4 regions of the Pelosinus fermentans DSM 17108 genome follow, and region 3 is predicted to be linked to each of the others. Evidence: riboswitches for the same ligand, from Rfam matches in the RefSeq annotation. Region 3 holds a riboswitch; each other region holds the start of a gene.

Region 1 (4,763 bases), 1.8 Mb from region 3:
GTTGATGGGTCTCGTAACCAAAAATGCGATTTTGCTGATTGACTTTGCCAAACAACGTATGGGAGAAGGAATCGAACGAAATCAGGCATTAGTAGAAGCGGCTGTAGTTCGGATGCGTCCGATTCTGATGACAACTGCAGCAATGATTTTTGGGATGCTTCCACTAGCATTAGGAATTGGACCAGGAGCTGAAGCACGTGCTCCTATGGCTCATGCGATTATTGGCGGTTTGGTTACCTCAACTATTTTGACCTTAGTGGTTGTACCAGTTGTATATTCATTATTGGATGATTTTATGAAAAGAAGAGTAAAGGTAGATGTTACAATTCCACCATTGGAAAAAGTAACAAAAGAAGAACCGATTTGAATAATAGAAATGGACAACAAAAGTGTCCTATTGACGCCGATTTAAGAGGTCTGCTATAATGAAAGCAGCAAAATTCATAAACTAGTACCTTGCGTCAGTATTCACTGATTTTGTGCTGATAAGTTACTGGGGGCGATGGGGTTCGCCATTAAATCTGCTGATGCAGTAATGACTCCTACCAACATATTGGTAGGAGTCTATTTTTTTGTAAATAAACGCAGAGAAAGATCCTTTTTAATTTTTGCTGGAGGTCGTGGATAAAAGTATAATGCGTAAAGGATGAGGTGGTGATAAGAATGTTGAGAATCATAGCGGTGGCCGTTGGAGGAAGTATTGGAGCGACAGCTCGGTATTTAGTTTCCCTATGGGCTTCTGAGCGGTTTGGAGCTGATTTTCCTTATGGAACACTTATTGTAAATGTGGCAGGGTGTTTTATTATCGGCATATTTATGACGCTGACGACAGAACGTTTCATTGTAAATCCCTATTGGCGGCTACTGGTTACCGTTGGTTTTGTTGGTGGTTTAACTACGTTTTCATCTTTTAGTTACGAAACCTTTCGTGTACTGGAGGACTCTAATGTGATAATAGCGTTATATAATATAGGGCTTAATCTTCTGCTTGGATTTGCAGCTACATGGATCGGAATTGGCGTTGCAAGACTTGTTTGATACGATATCTTATATAGTTACAGCTGTGCTAACAGCTGTAGTTTGGGTAATGGGGATGAGCGGGGGAAGATTTGCAATGAAATCTTTGGCGATTTGGGCAATATCCTGAGGAAGTCCTATATCGGGATAATTGTTTATCGTATACGATTGCAATGCTTTTAACGTCTCTGGTGTAATAACAAGTACAGGTGCTGTGGCGACAGTTGGAACCGCAGATGTAGGAGTAAGAGGAGGAGTGGGAGCTGTAGGAATGATTTCATTGGAAACAACTACATTCATAGCGTTACCTGGGTTCATAAGGATGGGAAGATTTGAGAAAATGAAAAACTCTAAGGTATCTTGAAAATCAGATTTTAAAACCAAGATAACACTTCCCTTACATTAAGCATTCTAGTACCTCATCTGCGTTAAAACTATAGATAATTTAGCGAGGATTTTTTTTGATCTGCAAGGCGGAGACAACGAAGCAGTACGGAAAAAGACTGCTAAAGCAGCAGCGTTTTTAATGCAGATGAAGTACTAGGCTGTTTATAGTATGAACGAACGGTAAATATGGTACATAGCAGACCGCTTCAATTGGGAGGTTCTATTATTTTTTTGGTAAAGCGAAAGGAAATTGAAGAAAAATGTCGAAAAACATAGAAGAAAATACCATAATGAGCAAACCAACCTAAAGGTGGGGACGCAAAGCCATGGGTCTAAGGATGTTACATCTATGATTGCCAGGTTGCATCGTTTGTTGATTATGATGTAACTTGGCAATCTTTTATATTGAGGCACTTATTTCAGTATTTTATTTATTGGAATGTTAGGAGAGAGGAGAGGGCGTATATATGAAATTAAAAATGAAATTTTTAATGATGATGGCGATTACGAGTCTGGTCTTATTAGTAGCTACGACGATGGGGTATTTTTATGCGAAAAGTCAGGTAGAGGAAAATATTAAGAATGAAATGTTCTCAGTTGCCAATACCTATTCAACTCAATTAGACGGCTGGTTATTGGCGAAGGCGCAAACCGCAGTGACAACAAGTGAGAATATTCGAGTTGTGTTAGGTGATAGGGAAATCCCGGTTTCTTTTGTACAAAACTACAAAGCAGATCCTAGTTTACTGGATCTATATGCCGGATTAGAAGATGGTAAAATGATTGATGGTTCAGGAACGACACTGCCTGAAGGGTATGATCCCCGTAAACGTGGGTGGTATCAGCAGACAAAAGAAAAAAATAAACTCGTCTTTACGGATGCATATGTTGATGCATTTACCAAAAAATATATTGTGTCCGCAGGGGTACCATTAAAAAGTGAGGCAGGAAATTTTCGCGGTGTTGTTGGCATTGATATAGCCCTAGATTTGCTGAGTGAAAAGATTAAAGACGTTAAGGTAAATGGAAAAGGGTATGGCACCATTATTGATCAGCAGGGGATTATTTTAGCTCATCCGGATGCTGTCCAAGTTTCAAAGAACATTCATGAAGATCCTGTATTGCAAAAATTTGCAAAAGAAATGCTGGCCCAGGATAAAGGTATGCAAACCTATGAGGCAAACGGAGCAGAGAAGTTAATGATTTATACCAAGATTCCTGCTACTGGCTGGACAATGGGGATCACCGTTGACGTAAAAGATGTATATGGTCAGGTCACGGCTTTAGGATATCAATTTGGACTAACTGCTTTGCTTGGCATCTTATTGTCAGCGACTGCTTCTTGGAGATTGTCGAGCGGAATTACCAAAAATGTTGCAATCTTATCTCAATCTGCACAACGTATGGCTGGAGGAGATCTTTCGGAACAAAACCTTACGATTCAGACAAATGATGAGATTGGCCAACTTGCTGCAGATTTTTCTACTATGGCAGAAAATCTGCGTAATCTAATTAGGGCGATCGCTCAAACAGCAGAACATGTAGCTGCTTCATCAGAAGAACTTACAGCCAGCGCGGAACAATCTGCCCATGCATCTACTCAAGTGGCTGCTTCAATTACGGAGGTAGCACAGGGGGCAGAATTGCAGCTGCAAGCAATCAATGGAACTTCTGCGGCTGTAGAGGATATGTCGGCTAGTATACAGTCTGTTGTCACAAATGCTGCAACCGTTAATTTGACTTCAGAAGAGGCCGCAGCGGCTGCAGGTCAGGGAAGTAAGGCTGTTTTCAATGCTGTAAATCAAATGAATATTATTGAAAAGACAATTTCAGGATCTGCAGGAGTCGTAGCCAAGTTAGGGGAACGATCAAAAGAAATTGGACAAATTGTAGATACCATTTCAGGAATTGCAGGGCAAACCAACTTGCTGGCCTTAAATGCGGCTATTGAGGCGGCACGTGCAGGTGAACAAGGACGCGGATTTGCTGTTGTAGCAGAAGAAGTGCGGAAATTAGCAGAACAATCCCAGCAGGCGGCTAAACAAATTGCGGATATGATTAATGAAATTCAAGCAGATACAGATGAAGCTGTAGTAACAATGAAGGATGGTACAAGAGAAGTTGAGATTGGCAATGAAGTTGTAAGCGCTGCAGGTGCAGCTTTTAAACAGATTGAATTGCTTATTGGTCAGGTAGCCAGTCAAGTATATCAGATAACCGATTCCATCGGACAAATGAAGACTGGCAGTCAAAGAATTGTTACTGCTGTACAGGATATTGAAAGTATTATGAAAAATACTTCCGGCGAAACACAAAGCATCTCAGCAGCGACAGAAGAACAGTCCGCATCCATGCAGGAAATCGCTTCTTCCAGTCATGCATTAGCTAACATGGCAGGAGAATTGCAACAAGAAATAAGAAAGTTCTCCATATAAGATTTTATAAAAAACTAGAGCACCAGAGGGATATTTAGATTCTGTGAGAATCTAAATATCCCATTTTTATAGTGCAGAATCAATAGTTTTAGAAGATGAAAGTAACAATAATTATCGAATATATACTGTATACAATCGATAATATTATTTACTGTATTGGCAGGGAAGCGTATAATAAAGAAAAGATTTTCGAAAATCGAAATTAAATTTGTTACATGTTATAATAATGCTATGAAAAATAATAATTATAAAACGAATACAATCTCACACCGCAGTATACCTACTGCTATTACAGAAGCTCTTCGTGAAAGAATTTTAAATGGTGATCTGCAGGGGGGAATACAGTTAAAACAAGAAGAATTAGCTCTGCAGTTCAATGTAAGCATGAGTGCCCTGCGAGAAGCATTAAAAAATTTGGAAGCGGAGGATTTAGTAAAATTCTATCCTAACAGAGGGGCTATTGTGAGTGAACTGAGCGCAGAGGAAGCAAGAGAAATATTTGATATTCGTCAATTTCTTGAAATCGGTGCATTAGAGTTATCGGTTCCTCAGTTGACCACAATTGACTTAGAAGAAGCAGCGATAGTTTTAAAGCAGCTAGAGAATGAGAGGAATAGCAGTCAATGGGGCGAGTTAAATAAACAGTTTCATGAAATTTTATATCGGCAGGCAAGACGGCCCCGCTTACTGAAACTAATTCAAGTCATGCATAACAATGTTGAGCGCTATATGCGCTTGTATCTTGTATCAATGAATTATCAGCTCACATCTCAAAAACAGCATTGGGATTTACTTAATGCTTGTAAGAACAAGGATGCTAAATTAGCTAAGAAAATACTAAAGAAGCATATGGCTGATGCCAGTGAGCGTTTATCGGAGTTTCTATCCTAACTATTTTTTGATAGGAGGCAGCAAAATGTCCAG
Region 2 (4,763 bases), 430 kb from region 3:
TTGCTGTACCATTTCTGAAAGGATGGTGCGAATGCTTTTTTCATCATCAATGATTAATACTTTCATTTGACCTCACCTTATTTTTAAAATTATCCTCGGCTCTATACTCGCAGCTGTCTTACTACTATATAATGATTCGCTTTAATCCGCTAGATCTTATTATGATTTATCTTGCCTTCTACTTTAAAGAGATTTGATCAAAAAATCAAGGGAATCATGCTTTACCATGCAAATCACAAGTGTCCATGAGTAAATAATAAAAACCTTTCTAATATAAAATATCCCCTACAGAGGAGACACTAAAAAAGTCTCCTCTGTAGGGTTTTTTTATGTATTATAGAAAGGTTTTCTATTCAGGTAGATTTTCTACATTCTAAATTGTCTAACAATCCCTTGAAGTTCTTCTGCCATTTTAGCTAATGCTTGGCTGGACGCAGCAATTTCTTCCATAGATGCCGACTGCTCTTCGGTGGCGGCAGACACGATTTGTGTCCTGCCAACCGTTTCTTGACTAATCGTATCAATGTCATGTACCGATTCCACAATCTGTTTACTGCCAGAAGCCATCTCTTCAATAGAAGTTGAAGTCTCTTTTATATGCATCGCTAATTGGTCAATGAGTGCTGATATATCCCTAAAAGCTTGCCCTGCGGTATTAACCACTTGTGCTCCTACATTAACCTCATGGCTGCCTTCCTTCATCGCAACCACTGCTTCTTCGGTATCCGACTGGGTTTCCGTAATTAAATCGGCAATTTTCTTGGCGGCTTCTTGGGACTGCTCTGCCAACTTACGAACTTCCTCAGCAACAACAGCAAAGCCCCTGCCATGTTCACCTGCCCGTGCAGCTTCTATAGCAGCATTTAGCGCTAGAAGATTAGTCTGAGCAGAAATTCCCGATATCGTATCGACAATCTGTCCAATTTCTTTGGATCGTTCTCCCAGTCTCGTCACCACTTGAGCTGACTTAGTCACCGTTTTCTCTACGATTTCCATCTGACTAATTGCCGCATTTACGGCTTGTGTACCATCTTGGGTAGCTTTAGAGGTTTGATCGGATACGCCGCTTATGATTGCTGAATTCTCAGCAACTTTCTCAATGCCTGCAGAAAGCTGCTGCACTACAACAGTCGTAACATTCACTGCACTTGCCTGCTGCTCAGCTCCCTGTGCTACTTCACTAATCGTCGCTGCTACTTGATTCGTAGCTTGAGCCGATTGCTCTGCGCTTGCTGTCAGCTCTTCTGACGAGGCAGCAACTTGCTCAGATGAAGATGCGACCTGGCGCACCAAACGCTGCAAGCTGCCAGCCATGCTATTTAACCCAACCCCAATATCACCAATTTCATCCTGGTCTACCACATTAATATTCTCTACACCAAGATTTCCTTTTTCGATCTCATTTAGAAACATACAAACAGATTTTAACCTTCTGGCAATTGCATTGGATAATCGCCAGCCTAAGAACAAGCAGAGTAGAACAAAAAATCCTGTTAATGTGAAAATAACGATTCCCGCAAATCCAGCATACTCTTGCCCCTTACTATTCGCCTTTTCACTTTTATCTGACATGAAGTCAGCTAACTCCTTAAGAGTCGAATTGACAATTTCCAATTTACTGGCTGCCTGCTGGGTGAAGTAAACATATGCTTCCTGCTTGCGCCCTTGCTGAGATAATTCGATAGCTTTTTGACGCTCTGTTCGATATTGACCGATTGCTTCTTTTAGCACTACTAGCTTTTCTCGTTCGAAGGACCCCAAATTTTGACTTTCATATGCCTTTAATGTTTGGTCTGTTTCTGCCGATAAGGATTTCATCTGCGTGACCAAGGCATCTTCTCTTGCTTTATCGAGATTGCCAAAAATCATTTCCAGGATCATTCCATGGACGGCTCTAAAATTATGTCGCGTTTCATTTAACCTTTTAATCGACAACAGATTTTCACTATACATAATTTTCATTTCATTACTCATCGTGTTGGTATAATAATATCCGATAGAACCAACTAAAAGTGTTGCCATTGATATTATTAAGATAATTGCAAGTATTTTCCCTTTAACCTTTAGCTTCACGCCAACCTCCTAAAATAATACAAATGTAAAAATATAACACCAGGCCAAGACGCACTGGTGCTAATTACAATTCTACATTGAATCGGCAACCTGGCAATCATAGGATATCTTCCCTTAGACCCACGGCTTTGCGTCCTTATCTTTTGATAAGTTTGCCACAATATATTTTTCTACTCAATATTACATTATATTACATAAACTGTCAACATCTCCCATGATTGTTAGCATTAAGGGTATATATCACGACTTTCGACTCAAAAGAAATGCTGTAATAATCGCTGTTAGGGGTATGGAGCAAATAAGCCCTATGCTTCCCGTGAGGGCTCTTGTGATCTCTGTTGCGACAATGTTCAAATTCATAATTCGCATGAATGATACACTATCTTGTGATGCAATCAAAAATATCAGAGGCAAGGAGCTGCCAGTATAAGCCAAAATCAAGGTATTTGCCATCGTTCCCATAACATCACGCCCAACATTGATACCAGAGTTGAATATTTCAGCAAAACCATAATGAGGACAAGACTGCTTGATCTCGTATTGAGTCGACGCAATGGATATGGTAACATCCATAACAGCACCTAATGATCCTAGAATAATGCCTGCAAATAGTACCTCTTGAAAGTTCATAAAGGTGAGAGTCGTCACCTTTAGCATCATTGCTTCTTCACTATCCAGCCCAGTCAGATGCATCCAGGAAATCGAAATAGCAGCCAATACACCAGCGATAAGTACGCCGCCAACGGTTCCTAAAATAGCACCCCAGGTCTTTGCATTCCAGCCGCTAATGGTAATTTGAGTAATGGCTGTAATCACTGCACAAACAAGCATCGTAGCAATGATAAAATTCCAATGATAATTTAGGATTAAAGGAACCATACCTTTAAGAATAACGACCACCGAAAAACAAATAACAAAAATTGTTTTGATACCTATAGTCTTCCCTAGAATTAATAAAGATAAAACAAAGAGGCCAACCAGGACATACGTAGGAAAAAGACGATTATAATCAGCAATATGATACTGTTTTTCATTCTGCACTTCACTTACAGCAAGAATAATTTTATCGCCAGGGCTGGGAATGATGTCAAATAAAGGCTGATTCGTAATATAATTAATGCTTTGTACTTGTTTACCTGACTCCGCTCCTGACGTGAGCAGGACTGTAACTAAACTTTTACTGCTGATACCTACTTTTTTATTGGGTGTGACATCCAAAGATTGTATAGTCAATACTACACCATTTACATACTCAATGGATTCCGCATTACTTCCTGCCCCTAGAACGGGCAGGGTACCAAAAAGTAAACAGGCTATGAAAGCGACTAAAATATAGCTGGGAAAAATGCGTCTTAATTTCATTTAAGATCTCCTTGTTATAAAAAATATAATGTGATAGCCGTACATGAATAGAAGCATAATGTTATCCTGAGAGGCAATTTATGCTTCCACTATTAATTAGAATCACACTCTTACAATCCTAATCTAAGAAATTCGACTACTACCTACATATTTTCCTGCAAACCGGACTAAGCAATAAGAAAAAGACTGACGCCCCCTTTAAAACATAGCCATTTTGAAACACAGTCTCTGTGTTTAACGTTGTCCCTTGAAGCAAATTATACTTTTAGACTATAAGAAAAACTAGGCACCTATTCCTCACGAGAAAGGTACCTAGCTAGGATAAAACCTTATTTAAGAAGTCATTCTCCAATTTTTACTTATAGGCGAAATTGAGAAACAACAACTTGCAATTCGTTTGCCATACTAGCTAAGGCTTGGCTGGAAGATGCAATTTCCTCCATAGAAGCAGATTGTTCTTCTGTTGCCGCCGAAATAGTCTGGGTATCTCCTGCTGTATTACCTGCTATGCTTTTCACACTATCTACAGAAGAAACAACATCACCGCTGGAAATGGAAAGTTTCTCAGCAGCTGTACCAATATCCTGGATCTGACCATTTAACTGTTCAATCATTGTAGTAATAGCATGAAATCGTTCACCAGCACTCGTAATAATCTCTGTGCCTTTGGAGGCTTCAATCGTTCCCTGATTCATGGCTGCTACTGCTTTACCAGTCTCTGCTTGGATGTCACGGATAATGACAGCGATTCTTTGCGCTGCTTCTTGGGACTGCTCAGCTAGCTTTCGTACTTCATCAGCTACCACTGCAAAACCTCGTCCTTGCTCGCCAGCTCTGGCTGCCTCTATAGCAGCATTAAGCGCCAATAAGTTGGTCTGCCCGGCAATGCCGCTGATGACATCGACAATTTCACCAATCTGCTGCGAACTTATCCCTAATTGCTGTACGACTTGTGCGGATTGGGCAACGGACTCTTCAATGATCTGCATTTGTTTCGTTGCCAGGTTCACTGCCTCTCCACCATCACTTGCCACCTGAGCCGTTTCCTCTGATTTTGCAGATATCTGATTGGCATTGTTGGCAATATGAGTAATGGCTGATGCCATATCCCCTACGACTGAAACCGTTTGGTCTACTGTCACCAGTTGGCTGGATGCACCGCTGGCTACATTCGTAACCGTTTCAGCAACTTGACCTGCCGCTTGAGCGGACTGCTCAGAACTGGCTGTTAATTCTTCACTGGCTGCTGCTACTTGCTCAGCAGATTTCGACACCTGTCCTACCACATTGCGCAGATTATCAGTCATAGCCGTAAATGCTTGAACCAT
Region 3 (4,763 bases):
CCAATCGCCATGGTGCTGCCTGACGACAGGTGAATAACCGTTTCTGCTTTGCGTGAGCGCAGAGCCGGTATCGACAAGCCGCTGCTCAGATTAATCGCCGCCGCTGAAGAGCTGTCAAGTGTACTCACTTCAGCATTCACCTTACTTGTGATCTTATTGTCTATATCAACACTTGGCTCAATATTAAGTTTAATTCCGTATTCCCGCCATTCTACAGTAATCTGCCCATCGGAATTACTCATTGGAATTGGAATTTCCCCACCGATAAGAATATTTGCTTTTTCGCCACTCATGGTAACCATACTTGGCTGGGACAGAATTTGGGCATCACCGTTTGTGATTAATGCCTGGAGCGTTGCATTGATATCGGCATAACCGCCCATCTTTGACTTGGATGAATCACGGGAATTGGAAAAGGTCTGTCCGAAGCCAAACATACCGGTTTGCCCGATTGTTACGATTCCGCTGTCTGTATCAATATCGGAAGCATTAGCATACTGTATGCCTAATTTTTTCACTTTGTCTGTGGAAATCTCCAAGATTTTCGCTTCAATCTGAATTTGATCAGGATGGGTCATTTCCAGCAAATTAACAACCTTTTCACCATACATTTCTGCTATTTTTTCTGCACGGCTTTTTTCCAGCTGATTTTTGACTTTGCCTTTTAGCAAAACCTTATTGCCTATCTTTTCTACGTCAACCCCTGCATAGCCGATCATCTTTTCCACTGCCATCGAGGTTTGGGTATCATGATCACGTATGTTAACTGCGTATTCCTGACGCATTCCATCATTTGTCCATATGTATAATGTCGTTGTTCCCGTTTTTTTTGCAACAACAAGCATCTCATCTTGGGAAATTATGGTTATATCTGCAATTTCCGGATTGGCAATTGCAACTCGTGTAATCTCCCCACCGGTAGTAAGGCATGTAGACTGGTTTACATCCATTGAAATACTTACTTGAGCCATCGCAGTCCCTGCCATGAAAACCATAGCCCAGGCGAAAAAAATTAGTTGTCTGCATATTTTTGGTATTTTCTTCATTGCCATTGCTCCTTATCGTACCTCAACTGTATTCACCACATTGCCGCGAATAACAGGGATACTGTATGACGGTATTTTCATTACTGGCGTTTCCTGAGGCAAAGGAGCCTGAACTGGTCTGGCTGGCGCCGGTTCTGCCGCTGCCTGTCCATACTGATGAGCTAGCACTTCGGTTTGGAGAATAAAGCTATCTTTAGGTTTAAAAGGTCGAAGCACAAGATAGATTGTTCCCTGTGACTGGGCCACAGCAAGCTGGACTGCATCTTTTGGAGAAACGGCCAACGTTGCGGTTGACATTTGTTCTTTTTTTGCCTCTTTTTTGTCATCTACAATATCGCTGCTCTTATTAATCGCCAGCAAAAGGATACTCTGTAAAATCATTTCACCTGAAATTGTATTCTTTTGGGTCTTATCCGTAATCAGCATTACATCTACATAATCTCCCGGTTTGGCAAAACCGGAAATTCCTGTTGTATCTGTAATGGAAATGGAAATTGCGCGTTTATCATAAGGAATACTGCCGATAAACCCTTCCATCCCGGCATCGGTAAATAACTTTTTCGCCGTTACGGAATCCCCTTGTAGAATTTTAATTTTAGTAGTTTTTCCCACTGCGGATTTCAACTCCATAATTGCATCGGGTTGTATCAAATCTGTTGGCATCTGAACGGTTTTCAGCATTTCTTCTTGTATTACGCTTCTTTCAGGAATATCCTTTACCGCTATAACTACATCTGTAAATACTTGTGCCTTTTTCTGCTGATGATCTTCTAATCCTGACAAATAAAAATAAAGCAGTAATGCTACTAAAAAACTCGCCGCAAAAGCCAATAGAATCAGCTGCTTCGGTGTCATTTTTTCCATTATACTTTTAGGCAGTTCAGACAAATTCAAAATAAATCCTCCCAGCAAAAATCATACGGAATATATTTACCAAAATATTCCTTTTCTCTAAAACGTAAAAATACCCGGTTGCATAAAAAGAATACAACTAAAATTGTATATCATTTATTTATGCAACCAGGCAGTCATAGAATAGCTCTTTAGACCCACGGCTTTGCGTCCTTATCTTTCGACAAGTTTGCCAATTATAATTTTTTTGTTCTAAAACAATTGTAAATATTTATGCTAATAATAGTTCATTACAGCAAAATATACAAGACCCTTCAGATAAAAATAATAAAAAAATTAGCAAATCATAACAATTATTTAATATCAATATAATTGGCAAGAGTGTTCCGGGATTTTCTTATATTTTTTTAAATTTTATTATATAATGAACATAATGCCAGATAGCAATCTGGTTCCTTTGAAAGGCGGACCTCTATGTCTGAACAAATTGAATTTTTATGTATTTTTTTATTGTTTGTGATATTTACACTTATTGTAAGTCGACTACTATCGAAAATAATGCAATATTATTTATGCCAATCCATCTCTATCTTAGAAAAACCTGAAAAATTGCCAGGCTCTCATATCAAGCGAGAAATAAACTTGTTTAGTTTGCTTTTTTTCTTTTATAGCCTAAGTTATTATTTAATGATTGATGGATTGCAGCTTGCTATTTTATGGATATTCATCACTTTCATGGTACTCATCAGTATCATGGATTTTGAACAGCAGGTCATTTTGGACAAGATTCTTTTCCCCTTGTTTGTATTAGCCTTGTGCTTTTCTCCATTTTTACCAGCGTTACTTTTAAACCGTCTTTTTGCTGCAGTGATTGGCGGCGGTATTTTATTGCTTTTAGCAATTATAACCAAAGGCGGTGTTGGCGGTGGTGACATCAAACTACTTTTTGTCCTCGGACTCTGGCTAGGTACTGATAAATTATTATTTACCTTATTTCTAGGTTTTTTAAGCGGCGGATTTGTTAGTGCCGTATTACTGCTCGGGAAAATAAAAGGACCCAAAGATACTATCTCTTACGGTCCTTATTTCGCACTCAGTGCGATTGCCACTTTATTATGCTGAATAATAGTGCCACACATCAGAGACCCAAATATCCTTAGACTGCTCTTTCCTTTTAAAAACCTATAATATTCTCTAATCCTTTTTGTTGCTTATCATCAACTAGTCAAACTAAACGTATCTATGGTTTTCTAGAAGCATATTATTCAAATATATACGGATTCATTGCGGAGGAACATTACTATATACATATGACCAAGAGTAGTATAGGCTGTTCCCCATAATTAATGTTAAAGCTTTATAAACCCGTTCTCTCATATGTTCTTCAGGCAGTTTCATATCAGTTATTCTTTTTGCGATATTTTTCCGATTATTCAAGACAATCCGCTAGGCCGGCTATTGCAATTACTTTCCCTAATCTTAGTTCCATAATTCTTTTTCCACCATGGAAGTAAACAGTTCCATACTTGGTATAGTCTTCCTGAATCGTATGGCATTGTAGCTAGTTGCCTAGGATCTAGTTTCTATCTTTTTAGCACCGCAGGCGATTGGACTCGCCCACGGCTGTAATATTCTTATTGTTTTCATGATGTTTTTATTTATGAGCAAATAATAATTTGATTATGGGTTAGAATAAAAAAACAACAAATTTATGGAGGGATTATATGGCTGATGCAGACAAGTTAATGCAGGAAGAGTTTATGCCTTTTTACAAGCGTACATTTGAAGCGTTTATGAATAACCATAGTTCGCTATATTCAATTGCCGAAAAAATAATGTCTGACAAGAAGAACCACATAGGGATACGCATTACCCTAAACGAAAGTACCATTGGTGAGTACACTGTTTATTTCAATGGAGCAACCATTTCTCATCTTGAAGCTGGGGCACTTTCTTCAGAAATACATACTCCTTTTGGAATCGTTAAGCCATATGTAATTCTTGAAAAAAGTACTGTTGAAAACATGATTGCAGATGAACCGAATTTTATCAAAGATCCAATTACGACTAAAATGAAATACGTCCATAATGTTACTATAAAGTTTTTAAAATGAGTAGATGAGGCTGTCGCATTAGCGATATAATAATATCGCTGACGACAGCTTTTCCCTTGCCAAAGCCAAGCAATTCTCTTTTAAAATTGAAGATAGTATTATCTGAAATAAAAAAGAACCTTTTCCTAAGTTGAGAATACCTTATTTCAATAAATTAAGACTGAGGGATCAGAATGAAATCTGATGAAGTTATAAAGTTCGCCAACATTTCAGTATTTTGATTACTAAGATCAAGCTTGTTTTGCAGTACGTTTTTTGTCCTGTGCTTGTTGCTCGCATAGTACATATGTAAAGTCCGCCAATTACACTGGCGGGCTAACCTAAAAGTTATCTACGACAATCATCTTCATCAGCCAATTCACGAATTATTCGAAAGAGCTCTTGTTCTATTCTTTCTATCTCTTCGACTTCAAGTTCTAATCTTTCTATTCTATTTTCGTCTTCATGGCAATTTCCGTATGACATAAATTAACACCTCCTTATTATAACATAATATGTTTTTGAGGTGTTAAAAGTGATAAAACACAAAAATATCGCAAACTCATAAGAGCAAGGTGGTGATTTTTAAATTGGCAAGTGCTTGCCGATTTACTTAAGACAAGAAAAATAACTTATCCGATTCCAGTATATTTTACTTCCCATCCTGATCTATTATCACCAAAATGGTGCTCATAAATTACTGCAGCATCTTTACTGAAATTCCTCTGCAGCTCTACATCTGCGATCCATTCCGCATCTTTGACATCCGTCT
Region 4 (4,763 bases), 1.3 Mb from region 3:
CTTAAGAAAACAGCGCCCTTGCTATTGACATAATTATATCATATGTTTAGACAAAAATCTACAACATCTGCAGACATTACTGTCAGTCAGCCTCATATAGTCAAGGGGTGAATCCCTTTTCAATGAGACACGGGGACAGGTTCGCTATCCACATAACAAATCTAACGCTAATCTTTATATTAAATTTAAAGAGAATCCCCATCATCTACTAATAAGGTAGATGATGAGTAGCCTTGAAAGAAATATTTATACTTTAAATTGGGCTATAATAGAGCGAAGTTCCTCAGACATTTTAGCTAACGCTTCACTAGAGGCAGCAATCTCTTCCATTGATGCAGACTGCTCTTGGGCTGAGGCAGAAACAGTCTGGGTATATCCAGTTGTCTCACCATTAATTCTGTCGATTTCTTTAATTGAGGAAACAATTTGCTCACTGCCGCCTGCTACCTGTTGAATTGCAGCAGAAATATCCCGGATTTGATTGGAAACCTGTTCAATTAATTTCAATATCTCCCCGAAAGCCTTGCCTGCAATATGAACTACTTCTGAACCTCGCTTGACTTCATTCGTCCCCTCGGCCATTACGTTAACTGCTTTATCAGTATCACCTTGAATTTCACCAATTAGTACTGCAATATGTTTTGCTGCGTCCTGGGATTGTTCAGCTAGTTTACGAACTTCTTCCGCTACCACCGCGAACCCTCTGCCCTGTTCACCAGCACGTGCTGCCTCGATTGCAGCATTCAATGCAAGGAGATTTGTTTGACCGGCAATTCCAGCAATGGTATCGACAATTTGACCAATCTCTTTTGAACGATTGCCAAGTTTCTCGACTACCTGAGCTGAGTTCATTACTGTTTTCTCAATATTCTCCATCTGTTTTGTAGTATCTTCGATTGCCTTACCGCCATCTTGAGCAGCAAGCGCCGTCTTTTCAGCAGTAGCTGCTACATTTCCAGAGTGAGCAGCTACCTGCTGTATACTAGCAGACATCTTTTCAACAGCATCCTCGGCAACATCTACTGCTTTTATTTGTAGTGTACTGCCTGAAGCTACTTCCGTTATCGTTTCAGCGATTTGATTGGCAGCTACAGAGGATTGTTCTGCACTTGCCGTAAGTTCCTCGGATGATGCTGCTACCAGTTCTGCTGAAGTAGCAATTTGTTGAACCAAACTGCGTATTTTTTTTACCATCGTATCAAAATGGATCTCCATTGCATCTAATTCGTCTTTACCATCGGCACTCTGTGCGGCCGTCATACCTAGAGCAGCTACTTGTAAGGTTAAGTCACCTTCTGCCATTTTTTCAATTGCTTTATTCATTCTTATAATCGGCCTTGTTATTTTCCTTGAAACTAAAATACCAAAACCACAAGCAGCAATAAGAATCAAACCAATTGTAATAAAGGAGGATCTTAGAAAGGGGGCCAATTTCACAAGAATTTCTTCTTCCGGTACATTGATCCCCAAGCTCCAATTCGTTCCAGGAATAGGAGCGAAAGCAATGTACTTCGTAACGCCCTCGTCTGCGTAATTACCAGTTCCGGTTTCCGCATTGACCATTTTATTCATTATATTTTTAAGCTGATCTTTTGCATTAGGATCCTTTAATATATTCGTCTTCATGATTTGGTCTTTATCAGGATGAATGATGGTTAAACCATCGCCCTGAATTACATAGGCATAACCGCTTTGTGCAACCTTAATTTGATTCACACGTGAAATGAGAGCATCAATAGGCACTGTACCGCCAAGAGCCCCTATAACCTGGTTATTCTTTTTGATTGGCGCAACCACAGAAACCACCAATTTACCATCAGCCTTAGAGATAATTGGATCGGTAGTTGTCACTTTACCAGTTGACATGACCTGTTTAAAATATTCACGATCAGCGATATTTGTTCTATCCCCTGATGTATGAATGGATTGCCCCTTTGCATCTACAAGCCAAAACCGTGAATAAATAGGATTTCGCTTGGTCTCTTCTTTTAAATAAGCAAGTGCCCCCTGGGTATCTCCGTTAACAACACTTTGATTCGTTGCCAATATGGAAACCTCAATTTCACGAGTATCTTTCCACGTCCCAATGTCTTCAGCATAGGCATCTGCCCGATGAACAAGATCCTCCTCAACACCTGAAACCAATATGCTTTTTGCATTGTAGAAATTACATACTCCTAGAATGCTTAATGTTATTAATAGTCCAATTACTAAAACAGCTGTAACCTTTACCTGAATACTTTTCTTTATCCATATAAGCAAATTCATAAATAATTCTCCTCCATCCATTTTTCACTTATCATCCAAATTGCCAAATTACTATATGAAACCCGACCTATCCCGCCAAAAAAAATAGCACCCGCCCAAGGCAGGTGCTAATTAACTCATCACGATTCACTTAATTTATGATTCACTAGCAACCTGGCAATCATAGACAACTCGTCTTTAGACCCATAGCTTTGCGTCCCAACCTTTCAATTGGTTTGCCAAAATATTCTTTTCAATATTGTTTATTCTACACCCAATAACCTGTTTCGTCAATGAACGCAGAAATACAGCGTTGGGACACAGGGACAGGTTCCGTGTCCCAAAATAATTAACCCAATCTTTAGCTCATCATTACTAGGTATAAATTGATTGCCTTCTGTGCTGGCAATCATGATTGATTTGCCATTACTTTACTTGCCAAACCGCTGAGATAAAACTTTAGGCTAGAAAGACATTCTTACTACATAAAGGCTTACTATCCTCTGGCATCGACTTTAGCAATATCATAATAAGAACTTGCAGCATAATTTTCTTCAGCTTGTATTCTTTCTTGTAATTTATTATCAGGAAGCGCCGTCTTTGCTGTCAGTTGATACCCCATCAATGTTTGATCATTATTCATAAGTCCATGAATATTCTTATCATCCACCGCTTCCGTTTTTGACGCATCTTTGTCTTCGTCCTTATTTTTAGCAACCCTGCCTATCAAAATCTTGAAGTCTTCTCCTATAACTACATAAGTGCATTCATAGTCTCCTTCTTGTTGCGTAACGTATTGCCTTTTACCCTGATTACTATTCACCTCGCTCTTATCACTTTGCTCCAGACTAGACTTCCTTTGTGGCGAAAAAGAAACCCCAGTTATACCCAAACTCATAACGAATCACCATTCCCTTTATCAAATTTATTTAAAAAGCAAACAATCAATGCTTCGCTATTTTTACTGACCTGATAGCGTAAAAACAATCATCACGTAGAATGACTTGACACCTTCTATTATTATTATCGTATAAAGTGTGTACTATCTTTACTTCTTTGTAAATTTTTGCAGAAGCGATGATGACGGTTCTCTTGCTTCTCATAATTAAATTACGCCTTAAAAGTAGGAGAAGCGACGGAACCGTCCCCCATGCTTCGCAATCACCCTCCTTCTGGCGCTGGTTGCCGCCTGAAGAAGCAGTGAGTCCAGCTAACTAAGGTCAATGACTTTAGTTAGCTGGACTCACTGCTTTTGTTACTTTCATTGTCTACGATTTGCATAAAAGATGGGATATACCGATGGAATTAGTCGTTCCCTTGAGAAGTTTATTACATCGTCATAACAACGTGATGGGGCTGCCCGTCATCGCCCATTATAACGTAAGGACCATCCTTCATATCTCGCTCCGTAAGTACAACTTCCTGTCCATCAATTTGTAAAGCAATCCCACCAACGGACTTATGGGACGGATTTTCAACAGTAATATGGTAGGAGCTATTACCAAAACGGTAGCTGACGGAAAACCCTGGCCATTCGCAAGGAATACACGGGCAAATGTACAGGCGGTCACCACGGCGACGAAGGCCGAGAATCGATTCAACTCCCGCCTGATACATCCATCCGGCAGCACCAGTGTACCACGTCCAGCCGGCGCGCCCCCGGTGCGGCTCCGCTGTATAAACGTCCGCCGCAATGGCGTAGGGTTCGCCCGCATACTGCCGTACTTCATTAGGTGTGCGTGTGTGATTGAGAGGATTTAACATTTGGAATAATTCTAAAGCCTTATCTCCGTTGCCAAGCCCGCACCAGGCGATAATACTCCAGATAACGCCATGAGTATACTGGGCTCCGTTCTCCCGGATACCGGGCGGGTAGCCCTGAATATAGCCGGGGCTCGGATCTGTGCTGTCAAAAGCCGGTGTTAAAAGACGCACAACCGAAAGATCCCGGTCCACCAGTTCACGGTCGAATGACTGCATTGCCTGCAGTGCCTTTTCTTGTGGCGCCGCCCCTGAAATAACCGACCATGACTGGGCGATGGCGTCAATACGGCACTCCTCGTTATAGATAGAACCCAGCCATTGTCCGGCGTCAGTGAAAGCCCGCCGGTACCACTGTCCGTCCCAGGCATGCTGATCAAGAGAGGCTGTCAATTGCCTGCATATGTCCAGGCAGCGTTCTGCCTGCTCTACAGCACCGCGCTGCCGGCATAAATCCGCAAACCGATTTAGCACGTCACAGAGAAACCAACCAAGCCATACGCTCTCACCGCGGCCTTCAGCGCCGACATGACTCATACCGTCGTTCCAGTCGCCGATCCCGATCAGCGGCAGCCCGTGCTCGCCAAAGCGCTGCACAGCCCTGTCAATGGCACGTAAGCAATGTTCAAAAATCGTGCCGTTTTGAGCAGAAATTTGGGTCGGCTCATATCGTTCATGTTCACCCGCCGATAAAGGTTCACTATACAGAAAGGGTACCACCTCTTCCAGTATACCGCGGTCTCCTGTATGCTCGA

Evidence for each region. Region 3 has a riboswitch for cyclic di-GMP ahead of cpaB (Flp pilus assembly protein CpaB). Riboswitches for the same ligand answer to the same signal wherever they lie in the genome.
Region 1: linked by a shared signal. The riboswitch ahead of FR7_RS16375 (methyl-accepting chemotaxis protein) and the one ahead of cpaB (Flp pilus assembly protein CpaB) in region 3 are both predicted to bind cyclic di-GMP.
Region 2: linked by a shared signal. The riboswitch ahead of FR7_RS05870 (methyl-accepting chemotaxis protein) and the one ahead of cpaB (Flp pilus assembly protein CpaB) in region 3 are both predicted to bind cyclic di-GMP.
Region 4: linked by a shared signal. The riboswitch ahead of FR7_RS02010 (methyl-accepting chemotaxis protein) and the one ahead of cpaB (Flp pilus assembly protein CpaB) in region 3 are both predicted to bind cyclic di-GMP.

Annotation. Positions count from the first base shown of each region.
Region 1 is NZ_AKVN02000001.1:3,527,483-3,532,245, reverse strand. It holds gene FR7_RS16390 (efflux RND transporter permease subunit) at 1-367, shown strand, start outside; fluoride riboswitch at 490-552, shown strand; gene crcB (fluoride efflux transporter CrcB) at 664-1,038, shown strand; gene FR7_RS16380 (hypothetical protein) at 1,048-1,401, opposite strand; cyclic di-GMP riboswitch class I at 1,688-1,773, shown strand; gene FR7_RS16375 (methyl-accepting chemotaxis protein) at 1,872-3,839, shown strand; gene FR7_RS16370 (GntR family transcriptional regulator) at 4,071-4,730, shown strand; gene FR7_RS16365 (glycyl radical protein) at 4,756-4,763, shown strand, end outside.
Region 2 is NZ_AKVN02000001.1:1,328,756-1,333,518, reverse strand. It holds gene FR7_RS05875 (GGDEF domain-containing response regulator) at 1-66, opposite strand, end outside; gene FR7_RS05870 (methyl-accepting chemotaxis protein) at 367-2,073, opposite strand; cyclic di-GMP riboswitch class I at 2,155-2,240, opposite strand; gene FR7_RS05865 (YibE/F family protein) at 2,314-3,435, opposite strand; gene FR7_RS05860 (methyl-accepting chemotaxis protein) at 3,795-4,763, opposite strand, start outside.
Region 3 is NZ_AKVN02000001.1:1,755,779-1,760,541, reverse strand. It holds gene FR7_RS07795 (type II and III secretion system protein family protein) at 1-1,046, opposite strand, end outside; gene cpaB (Flp pilus assembly protein CpaB) at 1,059-1,940, opposite strand; cyclic di-GMP riboswitch class I at 2,059-2,142, opposite strand; gene FR7_RS07785 (prepilin peptidase) at 2,373-3,020, shown strand; gene FR7_RS07780 (hypothetical protein) at 3,623-4,012, shown strand; gene FR7_RS23800 (hypothetical protein) at 4,340-4,477, opposite strand.
Region 4 is NZ_AKVN02000001.1:433,362-438,124, reverse strand. It holds gene FR7_RS02010 (methyl-accepting chemotaxis protein) at 247-2,268, opposite strand; cyclic di-GMP riboswitch class I at 2,413-2,498, opposite strand; gene FR7_RS02005 (hypothetical protein) at 2,744-3,145, opposite strand; gene FR7_RS02000 (glycoside hydrolase family 94 protein) at 3,577-4,763, opposite strand, start outside.